2 regions of the Pseudarthrobacter sp. MOO14 genome follow, and region 2 is predicted to be linked to the other one. Evidence: riboswitches for the same ligand, from Rfam matches in the RefSeq annotation. Region 2 holds a riboswitch; the other holds the start of a gene.

Region 1 (7,287 bases), 350 kb from region 2:
GCCAACAGCCATGCGATTGGTTCCTAACTAAAACGGGTGGTGGGGCGGGGTTTCGACAAGCGAAACTCCCGGCTGTCCGGCGCTATTTTTGGCGCTTGTAGAACGGGAGGCCGACGACTTCGAAGGGTTCGGCCTTACCGCGAAGGTCGACTTCGAGGGAAGTTCCCGGCGCCGAATGCTCCACGTCGACGTAGGCCATGGCGATGGGGTAGCCCAGAGTGGGCGAAGGCTGGCCGGAGGTGACCTCACCGACGGTGGCGCCGTCTTTCAGGACCGGGTAGTGCGCGCGGCCGGCCCGGCGTCCCCGGCCCTTGAGCCCCACGAGGCGGCGGCCGGAGGTGCTGCCTGCACCGGCTTCCTTCTTGGCTGCCAGCGCGGCCTTCCCGACAAAGTCGCCTTCCTTGGACAGCGCGACGACGGCGCCCAGGCCGGCGGCGAACGGGTCGCCGTCCAGCGAGAGTTCGTTGCCGTAGAGCGGCATTCCCGCTTCGAGGCGGAGGGAGTCGCGGGACGCGAGCCCTGCGGGGGTGAGCTGGCCCTCGTCGGCAATGGCGATCAGCGCCTGCCAGAGGCCCGGGGCGTCCCCGTTGTCCACGAAGATCTCGAAGCCGTCCTCGCCGGTGTACCCGGTCCGGGCCAGCAGCAGGTCCAGGCCCGCACCGCCCACCAGGAAGGGGACCTCGACGGCGGCGTAGTACTTCAGCCCTGTCACCAGGGAATGCCGGGCTGCCGGAACCAGCCGCAGCAGGATCGATTCTGCTGCCGGGCCTTGGACGGCGATCAGTGACGTGCGGGCTGAGGCGTCCTCCACCTTCACGTCGAACCGGGCGGCACGTTCCTGCAATGCTGCCGCGACGGTGTCTGCGTTTCCTGCGTTGGGGACCACCAGGAAGACGTCGGTGCCGTCCGGCGCTGCCGGCCGGCGGTAGGTGATGAGGTCGTCGATGATGCCGCCATCGGCGTTGCAGATCAGCGAGTACTTTGCCTTGCCCACGGCCATGGCGGAGATCTTGCCCGCCAGGGCGTAGTCCAGGAACGCGGCGGCCTCGGGGCCGGTCACCCAGACTTCTCCCATGTGGGAGAGGTCGAACAGCCCGGCGGCCTTGCGGACCGCGTGGTGTTCGGCCAGTTCGGAGCTGTACTTCAGCGGCATCTGCCAGCCGCCAAAGTCCGTGAAGGAGGCGCCGAGCTTTTTATGCTCGTCGTAGAGCGCGGTGTACTTCTCAGTCATTGAAAGTCCTTTGGGAGCGGTGGTTGAGCTGGTCGAAACCGGGTGCCGGCCGGCTCAACCACCGGAGCGGTCTAGTTCTCGAACCCGGCTGTGCTGTCCTCGAACGCTTCGAGGGGCGGGCAGGAGCAGATGAGGTTGCGGTCGCCGGCGGCGCCGTCGATCCGGCCGACGGGCGGGAAGTACTTGTCCTGCTTGTGGTGGGCCGGGAACGCTGCCTGCTCCCGCGGGTAGGCGCGGTCCCAGTCAGAGGAGACGACGGCGGCGGCCGTGTGGGGTGCGTGCCGCAGCGGTGAGTCGGTGACGGCGAAGTCGCCGTTGGCCACCTGGTCGATTTCCTGGCGGATGGTGATCATGGCCTCGATGAAGCGGTCGATCTCGGCCAGGTCCTCGGACTCGGTGGGTTCCACCATGAGCGTGCCCGCGACGGGGAAGGACAGGGTGGGGGCGTGGAAACCGAAGTCGATCAGCCGCTTGGCCACGTCCTCGGCCGTCACGCCGGTCTTCGCCGTGAGTTCGCGCAGGTCCAGGATGCACTCGTGCGCCACCAGCCCGCCCTCGCCGGTGTAGAGGACCGGGAAGTACTCGTTCAGGCGGGACGCGACATAGTTCGCGGCCAGCAGCGCGGACTTGGTGGCCTCGGTCAGGCCCTGCCCGCCCATCAGCTTCACGTACGCCCACGAAATCGGCAGCACGCCGGCCGAACCGAACCGGGACGCCGAGATCGCCACACCGTGCCCGGGCTCGTGCGCGGCCTTGTTCGCGTCCCCCGGCATGAACGGTGCCAGGTGCGCCTTGGCGGCAACGGGCCCGACGCCGGGTCCCCCGCCGCCGTGCGGGATGCAGAAGGTCTTGTGCAGGTTCAGGTGCGAGACGTCCCCGCCGAACCGGCCCGGCTGGGCCAGCCCCACCAGGGCGTTCAGGTTCGCCCCGTCGATGTAGACCTGGCCCCCCGCGGCGTGGACGGCGTCGCAGACTTCGCGGACATCCCCATCGAACACGCCGTGGGTGGAGGGGTAGGTGATCATGATGGCCGACAGGACGTCCCGGTTCGCCTCGATCTTGGCCGTCAGGTCCTCGTGGTCGATCGTCCCGTCAGCGGCGGTGGCAACCACCACCACCTTCATCCCGGCCAGGACGGCGGAGGCGGCGTTGGTGCCGTGCGCCGAGGCCGGGATCAGGCACACGGTACGCTGCTGCTCGCCCCGGGAGTGGTGGTAGCCGCGGATCGCCAGCAGGCCGGCGAGTTCGCCCTGGGAGCCCGCGTTGGGCTGGATGGACACCTGGTCATACCCGGTGATCTCGGCCAGGTCCGCTTCCAGGCCGCCGATGAGTTCGCGCCAGCCCTCGGTCTGGGAATCCGGGGCGAACGGGTGGATCGAGGCGAACTCCGGCCAGGAAATGGCCTCCATCTCAGCCGTCGCGTTCAACTTCATCGTGCACGAACCCAACGGAATCATCGTCCGGTCCAGCGCCAGGTCACGGTCCGAGAGCTTCCGAATGTAACGCAGCAACTGGGTTTCAGACCGGTGCGTATTGAACACCGGATGCTGCAGGTAGGCGGAAGAACGCTCGACGCCGGCCTCCAGCCCAAAGCCCTGGCCCGCGCTGTGTCCCTCGGCAACCGGGGCGCCGAAGACGTCGGCGACCTGCGCGACGATGGCCGGCGTCGTGGTTTCGTCGAGGGAGATGCCTACGGTGTCGGAGTCGATGGGCCGCAGGTTGATGCCGCGGGCCTCGGCGTCGGAAATCACTGCTGACGCACGGCCGGCAACACGGACCGTCAGGGTGTCGAAGAAGGAAGTGTGCAGGACATCCAGGCCGGCGGCCTTGAGCGCCGCGGCGAGGGTACGGGCGTGGCCATGCGTCGTTTCCGCGATCGCCTTCAGCCCGTCCGGGCCGTGGTACACCGCGTACATGGACGCAACGATGGCCAGCAGCGCCTGGGCGGTGCAGATGTTGGACGTGGCCTTCTCGCGGCGGATGTGCTGCTCGCGGGTCTGCAAAGCCAGGCGGTAAGCGGGAACGCCGGCGTCGTCCTTGGACACCCCAACCAGGCGGCCGGGCAGGGAACGTTCCAGGCCCTTGCGGACAGCCATGTAGGCGGCGTGCGGCCCCCCAAAGAACAACGGCACACCAAAGCGCTGGGCCGAGCCAACGGCAATGTCCGCGCCCTGCTCGCCCGGAGGTGTGATCAGTGTCAGGGCCAGCAGGTCCGCAGCCACCGTAACCAGCGCGCCGCGGTCCTTGGCAGCGGTAATGACGGCGGACTGGTCCCACACCCGGCCGGAGACCCCGGGCTGCTGCAGCACGACGCCATTGATGGCGCCGTCGGGCAGGCCCTTGGACAGGTCGGCGACCTCCACCTCGAAGCCCAGCGCCTCGGCGCGACCCTGCACGATGGCGATGGTCTGCGGAAGAACGTCGATGTCGAGCACCGTCTTGCCGTCCTTCGCTGCCGCGGACTTGTTGGCGCGGCGCATCAGGAGCACGGCCTCGGCCACGGCGGTGGCTTCATCCAGCAGCGAGGCGTTGGCGATGGGCAGTCCCACCAGGTCCTGCACCATGGTCTGGAAGTTCAGCAGTGCCTCGAGCCGGCCCTGCGAGATTTCCGGCTGGTACGGGGTGTAGGCGGTGTACCAGGCCGGGGATTCCAGGATGTTGCGGCGGATCACCGGCGGCGTCACGGTGTCGTAGTAACCCTGGCCGATCATCTGGACTGCCGTCTTGTTCTTCGCGGCAAGCTTCCGCAGTTCCGTGAGGACTTCAACCTCGCTGAGGGCGTCCTGCAGGCGAAGGGCAGATTCCTGACGGATGACCTTGGGGACGGCGGTGTCAACCAGTGAGTCGACAGTGTCGTAGCCAACGGCTTTGAGCATGGTATCGACGTCGGCCTGGCGGCGCGCACCGATATGGCGGTCGACGAAAGTGGTGGAGGCTGGGCTAACCGGCACGAAGGAACTCCATTTACTCAGGCGGCGCAGGGTACGCCACAGCGATTCGGGTTCCTCCCCGCTCTGTATTGGACCTGAGAGTTTCCGCGGTGCCTGCCTGGCAGGACCCGCTTGCACCGTCGGTGAGCACACCGGCTCCGAATCCCCGATGGGGGTCATGGGAACCGCCTGCTGCTTTCCAGAGGCGCCTCGCCGCGGCGGTACGGGGGCCTGCGAGATTCCTGGGGAGGATTTGCTCCTACGGCGCCTGCCTGTACACCGGCAGAACTCTCCCGCCGCAGATCAAAGGCTATTCACTTGTAAACCAGCCATGGGCTGGATCATGCGGGCCGGTGACAGCCCTCACAACATTCCATTGTCCTATGCCGCAACCCTTCCCGGCAAATGGCGGAGGCTACCTGCGAAGCCGCTCAAGGGCCGCCAGGAGTTCCTCCACGTCAGCCGCCGCTCCCCCTTGCGGCGCCGGGCCCACGGACAACATGGCGTTGAAATACAGCCCGTCCCCCATATACAAGACCGCTTTGGCCAGCCCCGGCCCCACGTCGGCCGCGATCTCGTCCAGCCACCGCTGCTGGATGGCCGCGAAACGGCGCCGCGTTTCCTGGTGCGCCACTTCCGCCAGCCTGGTGGCGGCAACGATGGCCCGGTCCAGCGGAGTGTCCGCCCAGACGGAGGAGCGGATGAAGTAGGCCGCCGCCCCCTCGGCGGCCGCGGCCATGGCGTCGGCGTCCTCTTTGGCCAGCCCGTCCAGGCGGTCCAGCAGCACTTCGATGAGCGCTTCCTTGTTGGGGAAGTGGTACAGCAGTCCCCCCTTGGACACGCCTGCCTTTTTGGCCACCGCGTCGAGCGTGGCCGCCCGCTCCCCCACGTCGATCAAGAGGGTTTCGAAGGCGTCAAGGACCGCATCACGGGCTACAGGCTTTCGGGGCATGCTTCCCATCATGCCCTCCGCCGGCGTCGAAAAGGGAAACGGCAAGGTTTTAAACTGTACCGTCTGGACGGTATAGTTATTTTATGACGACTTCCCCTTCGACCTCGGCGCCTGCACGCAGCGGCGGAGCGGCCGGGCGGTCCCCGCGGCGCGACTGGCTCGCACTGGGGCTGCTGATGTTCCCGGTACTGCTCGTCGCCGTGGACAATACCGCCCTGACATTCGCCCTGCCCGCCATCACCCGCGCCCTGGAACCCTCCGGCGTGCACGTGTTGTGGATTATTGACGCTTATCCACTGGTATTGGCCGGTCTCCTGGTATCGATGGGAAGCCTTGGCGACAGGATTGGGCGGCGCCGGTTGCTCATTATCGGCAGCACGGGCTTCGCCGGATTGTCCGCCGCAACGGCTTTTGCGCCCTCCGCGGAGTGGCTGATCGCCGGACGGGCCGCACTGGGGTTCTTCGGGGCGATGCTGATGCCCTCCACCTTGTCGCTGATCCGCAACATCTTCCCGGAGCCCAACCGCCGGCGGATGGCCGTCGCCATCTGGGCTGCCGGATTCTCCGGCGGCGCAGCCTTGGGGCCGATCTTCGGCGGCTGGCTGGTGGAGCATTTCTGGTGGGGCGCCGTGTTCCTGGTGGCGGTGCCCCTGATGGTTCCCCTGCTGGCACTGGGCCGAACTTTGATCCCGGAATCCAAGGACCCGTCGCCGGGAAGAGTGGACGTCCCGAGCATCCTGTTGTCCATGCTGGTGATGGTCCCCATGGTCTACGGCATCAAGGATGTTGCCACCGAAGGTCCAGGCCTGGCGGGCCTTGGCAGCATGGCGTTCGGCATGGCGATGGGCGTGGTGTTCGTGCGGCGCCAGCACCGCCTGGAACACCCCCTGCTGGATATGTCGCTGTTCCGGAACCGGGTGTTCAGCATGGCCATCAGCGCCAACATCCTGGCCCTGTTTTCCTTCAACGGCTTCATCCTGTTCCTTGCCCAGCACCTCCAGCTCCTTGAGGGCCTGAGCCCGTCAGCCGCGGGCGTGGCGATGATTCCGGCGCTGGCAGCCACGGTGGTGGCCGGCTTGGTGGTGGTGCCGCTGGTTCGCAAGGTCCGCCCTGGGTACGTGGTGGCGGCGGGGCTGGCGTTCAGCGCCACGGGATACACCCTGGTGGCGTTTGGAAACCACGACGGCGGACCCGCGCTGCTGCTGGCAGCGCTCCTGGTCCTGGCGCTGGGCGTGGGCACGGCAGAAACCATTTCGAATGACCTCATCCTGGGCTCCGCGCCGCCGGAAAAGTCAGGGGCCGCCGCGGCGATCTCCGAAACCGGCTACGAGGTGGGCTCACTGCTGGGGACGGCCGTCCTTGGCTCCATCCTGACGGCCTCCTACCAGCACAATCTGCGCCTCCCGGCCGGATTGGATGGCATGCTCCCGGGCGCCTCGCTGCACAACGCCGGGGAAACGCTGGCCGGCGCCATGGAAGCGGCCGCCGTCCTGCCCGGCCCGCTGGCGGACGCGGTCCGGGACGCTGCGGCGGCGGCGTTCGATTCCGGCGTGCACATCACGGCGGCAATTGGGCTGGTACTGATGGCGACGGCGGCAGTCCTCGCCGCCGTCGTGCTGCGGAAGGTACCCAAGGCCACCTGACCGCACGGGGACCGCAAAGGGCGCCCGGTGCCGGATGAGTTCCGATACCGGGCGCCCTCGTGCGGGACGCTCGGCCTACTTGGAGTCGGCAGTGGTCACCTTGGCGGTTGGCTTCATGTTTTCAGCCTGCACCATCCAGGCAAACTGCTCGAGCCGGGCGATGAACTCGTGCAAAAGGTCCGCGGAGGTGGGATCTTCCTCATCCACCTCGTCGTGGACCTTGCGCATGGTGCCCACGGCGGCTTCCATGGCGGCAACGATCCGCTCAATGGCGTCCGCAGTGCTGATCAGCCCGTCAGGGAACTGGGCCAGGCTGGTGGTTTCGGCAACGGTGGAGCTGCGGCCGTCCGGGAGGGCGTGCAGGGCGCGCATCCGCTCGGCAGTATCGTCGGCGAACTGGCGGGCAGCGTCAACAATCTCATCGAGCTGGAGGTGCAGGTCGCGGAAGTTGGTGCCCACGATGTTCCAGTGCGCCTGCTTGCCCTGGATGTGGAGTTCGATCAGGTCGGCCAGGACTGCCTGCAGGTTGTT
Region 2 (7,287 bases):
ACCTCGCCGGTGACCGGGGCGTAGAGGTCGGAGACGGACTTGGTGGATTCCACCTCGCCGCAGGTTTCGCCGGCCGTGACGATGGAGCCGACCTCAGGCAGGTCCACGTACACGATGTCGCCCAGGGCGTCGGCCGCCACGGCGGAAATCCCGATCCCCGCAGGCCCGGATCCGTCCACAGCAACCCATTCGTGCTCGGCGGAGTATTTCAGTTCAGCTACAACTTTTGCCATGTGTGTTTCCTTGGGTTCGTGTTGAGAAAGTGAGAAAGCGTTGGGTTGATTCCCGCAACAAGTGAGCGGGCGTTGGGTTGATTCCCGCAACAAGTGAGCGGGCGTTGGGTTGATTCCCGCAAGAAGTGAGCGGGCGTTGGGTTGATTCCCGCAAGAAGTGAGCGGGCGTTGGGTTGATTCCCGCAACAAGTGAGCGGGCGTTGGGTCCTGCGGGTGCGGCCCCCCGGGCCGAACCCAGCCCCGGAAGCTACTTCTGGCGCCTGTAAAACGGGAGGGGGACCACTTCGAAGCGCTCGGGCTTTCCGCGGAGGTCGATGTCAAGGACGGTGCCGACTTCAGCAAATTCGACCTCGACGTAGGCCATGGCGATGGGGTATCCGAGGGTGGGGGAGGGCTGGCCGGAGGTTACTTCGCCCACCAGGGTGCCGTCCTTAAGGACGGGGTAATGGGCGCGGCCGGCGCGGCGTCCGGCACCCTTGAGGCCCACCAACTTCTGCCCGATGGTTGATCCGACTCCGGCGGCCTTGATGGCTGCCAGGGCGTCCTTGCCCACGAAGTCGCCTTCCTTGGCCAGCGACACCACGGGGCCCAGGCCTGCCGCGTAAGCGTTGACGTAGCGGGAGAGTTCGTTGCCGTAGAGCGGCATCCCGGCTTCGAGGCGTAGCGAGTCGCGGGCGGCGAGGCCGGCGGGCACCAGGCCGGAGCCTTCGCCGGCCTGGAGCAGTGCCTCCCACAGCGCGGGCGCGTCCAGGTTGGGAACGTAGATCTCGAACCCGTCCTCGCCGGTGTAGCCGGTCCGGGCCACGAGCAGGTCTTGGACCGTGCCGTTGACGGCGATGCCCACCTCCACGGCGGCGTAGTACTTGAGCCCGGTGAGCAGTGCGTGCTGTTCGGCCGGGACCAGCGTCAGGAGGATCGCTTCGGAATTCGGTCCCTGGACGGCGATCAGCGAGGTGTTGGCGGAGGCGTCCTCCACAGTGACGTCGAAGGCGGCGGAGCGTTCCAGGAGTTCCTTGGCCACCACTGCGGCGTTGCCCGCGTTGGGCACCACCAGGTACCTGTCAACGCCCTCTTCGGGGGATGGCCGGCGGTAGGTGATGAGGTCGTCGATGATGCCGCCGTCTTCGTTGCAGATCAGCGAGTACTTTGCCTTGCCGATGGCGACCGCGGAGATCTTGCCCACCAGGGCGTAGTCCAGGAACGCGGCGGCGTCGGGGCCGGTGACCCAGACTTCTCCCATGTGGGAGAGGTCGAACAGCCCGGCGGCCTTGCGGACAGCGTGGTGTTCCGCGAGTTCAGACTCGTACTTGAGCGGCATCTGCCAGCCGCCGAAGTCCGTGAACGAGGCCCCGGCCTTCTTGTGCTGCTCGAAAAGAGCGGTGTAGTTCTCGGTCATGGGAATCAGTCTTCCAATCCGGTGATTGAGCTTGTCGAAGTCTCGAACGCTTCGAGGGGCGGGCAGGAGCAGACCAGGTTCCGGTCGCCGGCGGCGCCGTCGATCCGGCCGACGGGTGGGAAGTACTTGTCCTGGCGGAGCGAGGCAACGGGGAAGGCCGCCTGCTCCCGCGGGTAGGCGCGGTCCCAGTCAGAGCTGACGACGGCGGCCGCAGTGTGGGGTGCGTTGCGCACCGGGGATGCCTCCAGGGTGATGTCGCCGTTGGCCACCTGCTGGATCTCGCCATGAATGGTGATCATGGCCTCGATGAAGCGGTCGATCTCGGCCAGGTCCTCGGACTCGGTGGGCTCCACCATCAGCGTGCCCGCGACAGGGAACGAAAGGGTGGGGGCGTGGAAACCGAAGTCGATCAGCCGCTTGGCCACGTCCTCGGCCGTGACTCCCGTCTTCGCCGTGAGTTCGCGCAGGTCCAGGATGCACTCGTGCGCCACCAGCCCGCCTTCACCGGTGTAGAGGACCGGGAAGTACTCGTTCAGGCGGGACGCGACGTAGTTGGCCGCCAGCAGCGCGGACTTGGTGGCCTCGGTCAGGCCCTCACCGCCCATCAGCTTCACGTACGCCCACGAAATCGGCAGCACGCCGGCCGAACCGAACCGGGACGCCGAGATCGCCACACCGTGCCCGGCTTCGTGCGCCGCCTTGTTCGCGTCGCCCGGCATGAACGGTGCCAGGTGCGCCTTGGCGGCAACGGGCCCGACGCCGGGTCCCCCGCCGCCGTGCGGGATGCAGAAGGTCTTGTGCAGGTTCAGGTGGGACACGTCCCCGCCGAACTGGCCCGGCTGGGCCAGCCCTACAAGTGCGTTGAGGTTGGCGCCGTCAACGTAGACCTGGCCGCCGGCAGCATGCACAGCGTCACAGACTTCGCGGACATCGGAGTCGTACACGCCGTGCGTGGACGGGTACGTGATCATGATGGCCGAGAGGACGTCCTTGTTGGCCTCGATCTTGGCCGTCAGGTCGTCGTGGTCGATGGTGCCGTCGGCAGCCGTGGCAACCACGACCACCTTCATGCCCGCGAGCACGGCGGAGGCGGCGTTGGTGCCGTGCGCCGAGGCCGGGATCAGGCAGACGTTGCGCTGCTGCTCGCCCCGGGAATGGTGGTAGCCGCGGATCGCGAGCAGCCCGGCGAGTTCGCCCTGCGAGCCCGCGTTGGGCTGGATGGACACCTGGTCATACCCGGTGATCTCGGCGAGGTCCGCTTCCAGGCCGGCGATGAGTTCGCGCCAGCCTTCGGTCTGGGAGTCCGGGGCGAACGGGTGGATCGAGGCGAACTCCGGCCAGGAAATGGCTTCCATCTCGGCCGTGGCGTTCAGCTTCATGGTGCATGAACCCAGCGGGATCATGGTGCGGTCCAGCGCCAGGTCGCGGTCCGAGAGCTTGCGGATGTAACGCAGCAGCTGGGTTTCGGACCGGTGCGTGTTGAAGACCGGGTGCTGCAGGTAGGCCGAGGAACGCAAAATAGTGTCGGGCAGTTCGAATCCCTGGGCGTCACCCACCGGACCGGCGCCAAAGGCGACGGCGACGGCGGAAAGTGTTGCCGCCGTCGTCGTCTCATCAACGGAGACGCCCACCGTGTCCGGATCGATGAAGCGCAGGTTGATGCCGCGGGCTTCAGCGGCGGTGATCACCTTGGCGGCCTTGCCCGGAACGCGGACGGTGAGGGTGTCGAAGAAGGAGTCCGTGACCAGTTCGCGGCCCAGTGACGTGAGTGCTGTTGCCAGGACCCTGGCCTTGTGGTGGACGGTCTCTGCGATCGCCTTCAGGCCGTCGGGGCCGTGGTAAACGGCGTAGAAGGAGGACACGATGGCCAGCAGCGCCTGGGCGGTGCAGATGTTGGATGTGGCCTTCTCGCGGCGGATGTGCTGCTCGCGGGTCTGCAAAGCCAGGCGGTAAGCGGGAACGCCGGCATCGTCCTTGGACACCCCAACCAGGCGGCCGGGCAGGGAACGTTCCAGGCCCTTTCGGACGGCCATGTAGGCGGCGTGCGGCCCCCCAAAGAACAACGGCACACCAAAACGCTGGGCCGAGCCGACAGCAATGTCCGCGCCCTGCTCGCCCGGAGGGGTAATCAGGGTCAGGGCCAGCAGGTCCGCAGCCACCGTGACCAGCGCGCCCCGGTCCTTGGCAGCGGTGATCACGGCGGACTGGTCCCACACCCGGCCGGAGACCCCGGGCTGCTGCAGCACGACGCCATTGATGTCGCCCTCGGGCAGGCCCTTGGACAGGTCCGCGACCTCCACCTCGAAGCCCAGCGCCTCCGCACGGCCCCTGACAATAGCGATGGTCTGCGGAAGTACGTCGATGTCCAGGACCGTCTTGCCGTCCTTGGCTGCCGCGGACTTGTTGGCGCGGCGCATCAGGAGCACGGCCTCGGCCACGGCGGTGGCTTCATCCAGCAAGGAAGCGTTGGCTATCGGGAGCGCCGTCAGGTCCTGCACCATGGTCTGGAAGTTCAGCAGCGCCTCAAGCCGGCCCTGCGAGATTTCCGGCTGGTACGGGGTGTAGGCGGTGTACCAGGCCGGGGATTCCAGGATGTTGCGGCGGATCACCGGCGGCGTCACGGTGTCGTAGTAGCCCTGGCCGATCATCTGGACGGCAGTCTTGTTCTTCGCGGCAAGCTTCCGCAGTTCCGTGAGGACTTCAACCTCGCTGAGGGCGTCGGTCAGCTTGAGCGCAGTTTCCTGCCGGATGGACGCGGGGACGGCCACGTCAACCAGGCCGTCCACGCTGTCGTATCCCACGGCCTTGAGCATGGTGTCGACGTCGGCCTGGCGGCGCGCGCCGATATGGCGGTCCACGAAGGATGTTGGAAGCGACTGAATCGTCATGAGAAACTCCAGGTCTGGCCGGCCAGGGTGGCACGGCGTGGGATGGGTTCCTCCCCGCTCTGTATTGGACCTGAGAGATTCCGCGTTGCCTGCTGGTGGCAGGGGACCGCTTGCACCGTCGGTGAACCAGGCCGGAGCCTGGTTGCTTTCCAGAGTCGCCTCGCCGTGACGGTACATGGGCCTGAGAGATTCCTGGGGAGGATTTGCTCCTACGGCGCCTGCCCGGTGATTCGCCGGGAGGACTCTCCCGTCACAGCTCGAAAGGCTTATTCAAATGTGGGTGATTCGGCTCACAAGGTATCGGGACGAACCCGTCATTGGCAAATCGGCCAGGTGCGGTGAGGGGCTTGACTGGGCGCGTGACGCCTTCGTTCCCCGCTTGTGTCGGAAGGGGTTTGACATTCGATCGTGACGGACACCACACTGAACCCGGGATTGGCGCCGCCGGTGGCTGGCTCAGCGTATCCGGAGCGGCCTACCAGTCGGCGCCTGTCCCGTGCATGCCCGGCGGCGGCCCAAAAAGCCGCCGACCTCCAACTGAATACGCCTTCGACCTGCGGCGGGAGAGTCCTGCCGGGTACACCCAGCAGGCGCCGTAGGAGCAAACCCTCCCCAGGAAACTCTCAGGCCCACGTACCGCCGCGGACAGGCAACTCTGGAAAGCAGCCGGGCATGACCTTGGCTCACCGACGGTGCAAGCGGCTTTGGCTGCGGAAACTCTCAGGTCCACAACAGAGCGGGGAGGAACCAAATCTTTGCGGCTCCAAAAGCCGCTTTATCGATGGAGTTCCTCATGGCGATTCATCCCCCCACGTCCAACAGCGAACCAGCCCGCGGCCAGGGTGCTGCCACGGCGGCCCGCAGCGGGCCTCCCCACCTGGAACGGCAACTCACCAACCGGCATATCCAGCTCATCGCCATTGGTGGCGCGATCGGCACAGGCCTGTTCATGGGTTCCGGCAAGACCATTTCCGCCGCCGGACCTTCCGTGATCTTCGTGTACATGATCATCGGCTTCATGCTTTTCTTCGTCATGCGGGCCATGGGCGAGTTGCTGCTGAGCAACCTGAACTACAAGTCCTTCAGTGATTTCGCCGCCGACCTCCTGGGTCCGTGGGCAGGCTTCTTCACCGGGTGGACGTACTGGTTCTGCTGGGTGATCACCGGAATCGCGGACGTCATCGCCATCGCCGGGTACTCAAAAGAACTTTGGCCGGCGCTGCCGCTTTGGATCCCGGGCCTGGCCACGGTGGGCATCCTGCTGCTGCTGAACCTCGCCACGGTCAAGGCGTTCGGCGAGACAGAGTTCTGGTTCGCCCTCATCAAGATCGTCGCCATCGCGGCCCTGATCATCGTGGGACTTTTCATGATCTTCACCGGTTTCCAGAGCGACGCGGGCACGGCTAGCTTCACCAACCTGTGGAGCCATGGCGGGTTCTTCCCCAATGAGTTCATGGGCTTTGTGGCCGGATTCCAGATTGCAGTATTCGCCTTCGTGGGCATCGAACTGGTGGGCACCACCGCCGCCGAGGCCAAGAATCCCGAGCGCACGCTGCCCAGGGCCATCAACGCCATCCCCGTCCGCGTGCTGCTCTTCTATGTCGGCGCGCTGGTCATCCTCATGGCAGTCACCCCGTGGACCCAGTTCGCCGCCGGCCACAGCCCCTTCATCGGGATGTTCTCCCTGGCCGGCCTCGGCGCCGCGGCCACGGTGGTCAACCTGGTGGTCCTCACTTCGGCGATGTCCTCTGCGAACTCCGGCATCTACTCCACGTCCCGCATGGTCTTCGGCCTGGCCCAGGAAGGCGACGCCCCCGGTGTCTTCAGCCGGCTCTCCACGAGGAAGGTGCCCAGCAACGCGCTGTTCCTGTCCTGCGTCCTGCTGCTGTCCGGCGTCGTACTCATGTATGCGGGCCAGGATGTTGGCATGGCCTTTGAAATGGTGACCACCGTGTCGGCCGTCTGCTTCGTCTTTGTCTGGTCGATCATCCTCGCGAGCTACATCTCTTTCCGGCGTCGCCGCCCGCACCTGCACGCGGCCTCGAAGTTCAAGATGCCCGGTGGCATCCCCGCCGTGTGGGTGGTGTACGCGTTCTTCGCCTTCGTTCTCTGGGCCCTGACCACCCAGCCCGACACGCTCGCTGCCCTGCTGGTGACTCCCGTCTGGTTCGTCATCCTCGGCGTGGCGTGGGCCATTCTCCGGCGCCGTCCCGCGCACCTGGCCCGCTTCGAGGTCTTCCGGGCCGAGCTTCGGGCCGACGAGGCCGCCGGTCGCCGCGGCGAACGCGCGGACGCAGAAGAGCCGGCCCAAAAAGTGTAAGCATGCTTAGTGTTTATCCACTTAGGATGGGATGACACGGCAGCCACGCGCTGCAGGTCGATTTGAATGAAGGTGACCATGGCCCGGCGCAGCAACCCCGCACTCCGTATCGCACAGGAAACCGCCCATAACGCGATGTTTGACGCCCAGGGCAAGCCCAAGCCCGGCGTTCACAACATGATCCTGAAGGCCGTGCAGATCCAGCGGCCTTTGGTGGTGGGCTACATCCGGAGGCTCCAGAAGAAGCATCCGCGGGCAACAGCCGCGCAGTTGGCAGACATCGCGGAACGCGACTACCTCCGGGCTGTCGCCGGAGGAGGCGCCCTGGTGGGTGCCACCGCCGTCGTCCCCGGCGTTGGAACCGTGGCGTCGCTGGGACTTTCCGCGGCCGCCACCGTTGGCTTCCTGGAAGCCACGGCCCTTTACGCAACGTCGCTGGCTGAACTGCAC

What was found. A riboswitch is a leader RNA that binds a small molecule or an ion and turns the genes downstream of it on or off. The one in region 2 is predicted to bind glycine.
Region 1: it holds a riboswitch for glycine, as region 2 does, so the genes downstream of both, gcvP (aminomethyl-transferring glycine dehydrogenase) here and gcvP (aminomethyl-transferring glycine dehydrogenase) in region 2, are expected to answer to the same signal.

What each region holds. Positions count from the first base shown of each region.
Region 1 is NZ_CM177849.1:3,251,436-3,258,722, reverse strand. Features, by position in the region: gene AC4EEV_RS15210 (L-serine ammonia-lyase) at 1-12, opposite strand, end outside; gene gcvT (glycine cleavage system aminomethyltransferase GcvT) at 83-1,231, opposite strand; gene gcvP (aminomethyl-transferring glycine dehydrogenase) at 1,303-4,182, opposite strand; glycine riboswitch at 4,371-4,467, opposite strand; gene AC4EEV_RS15195 (TetR/AcrR family transcriptional regulator) at 4,577-5,113, opposite strand; gene AC4EEV_RS15190 (MFS transporter) at 5,197-6,756, shown strand; gene AC4EEV_RS15185 (Dps family protein) at 6,832-7,287, opposite strand, start outside.
Region 2 is NZ_CM177849.1:2,897,791-2,905,077, forward strand. Features, by position in the region: gene gcvH (glycine cleavage system protein GcvH) at 1-233, opposite strand, end outside; gene gcvT (glycine cleavage system aminomethyltransferase GcvT) at 481-1,629, opposite strand; gene gcvP (aminomethyl-transferring glycine dehydrogenase) at 1,635-4,517, opposite strand; glycine riboswitch at 4,677-4,777, opposite strand; glycine riboswitch at 5,068-5,166, shown strand; glycine riboswitch at 5,167-5,262, shown strand; gene cycA (D-serine/D-alanine/glycine transporter) at 5,311-6,837, shown strand; gene AC4EEV_RS13575 (hypothetical protein) at 6,916-7,287, shown strand, end outside.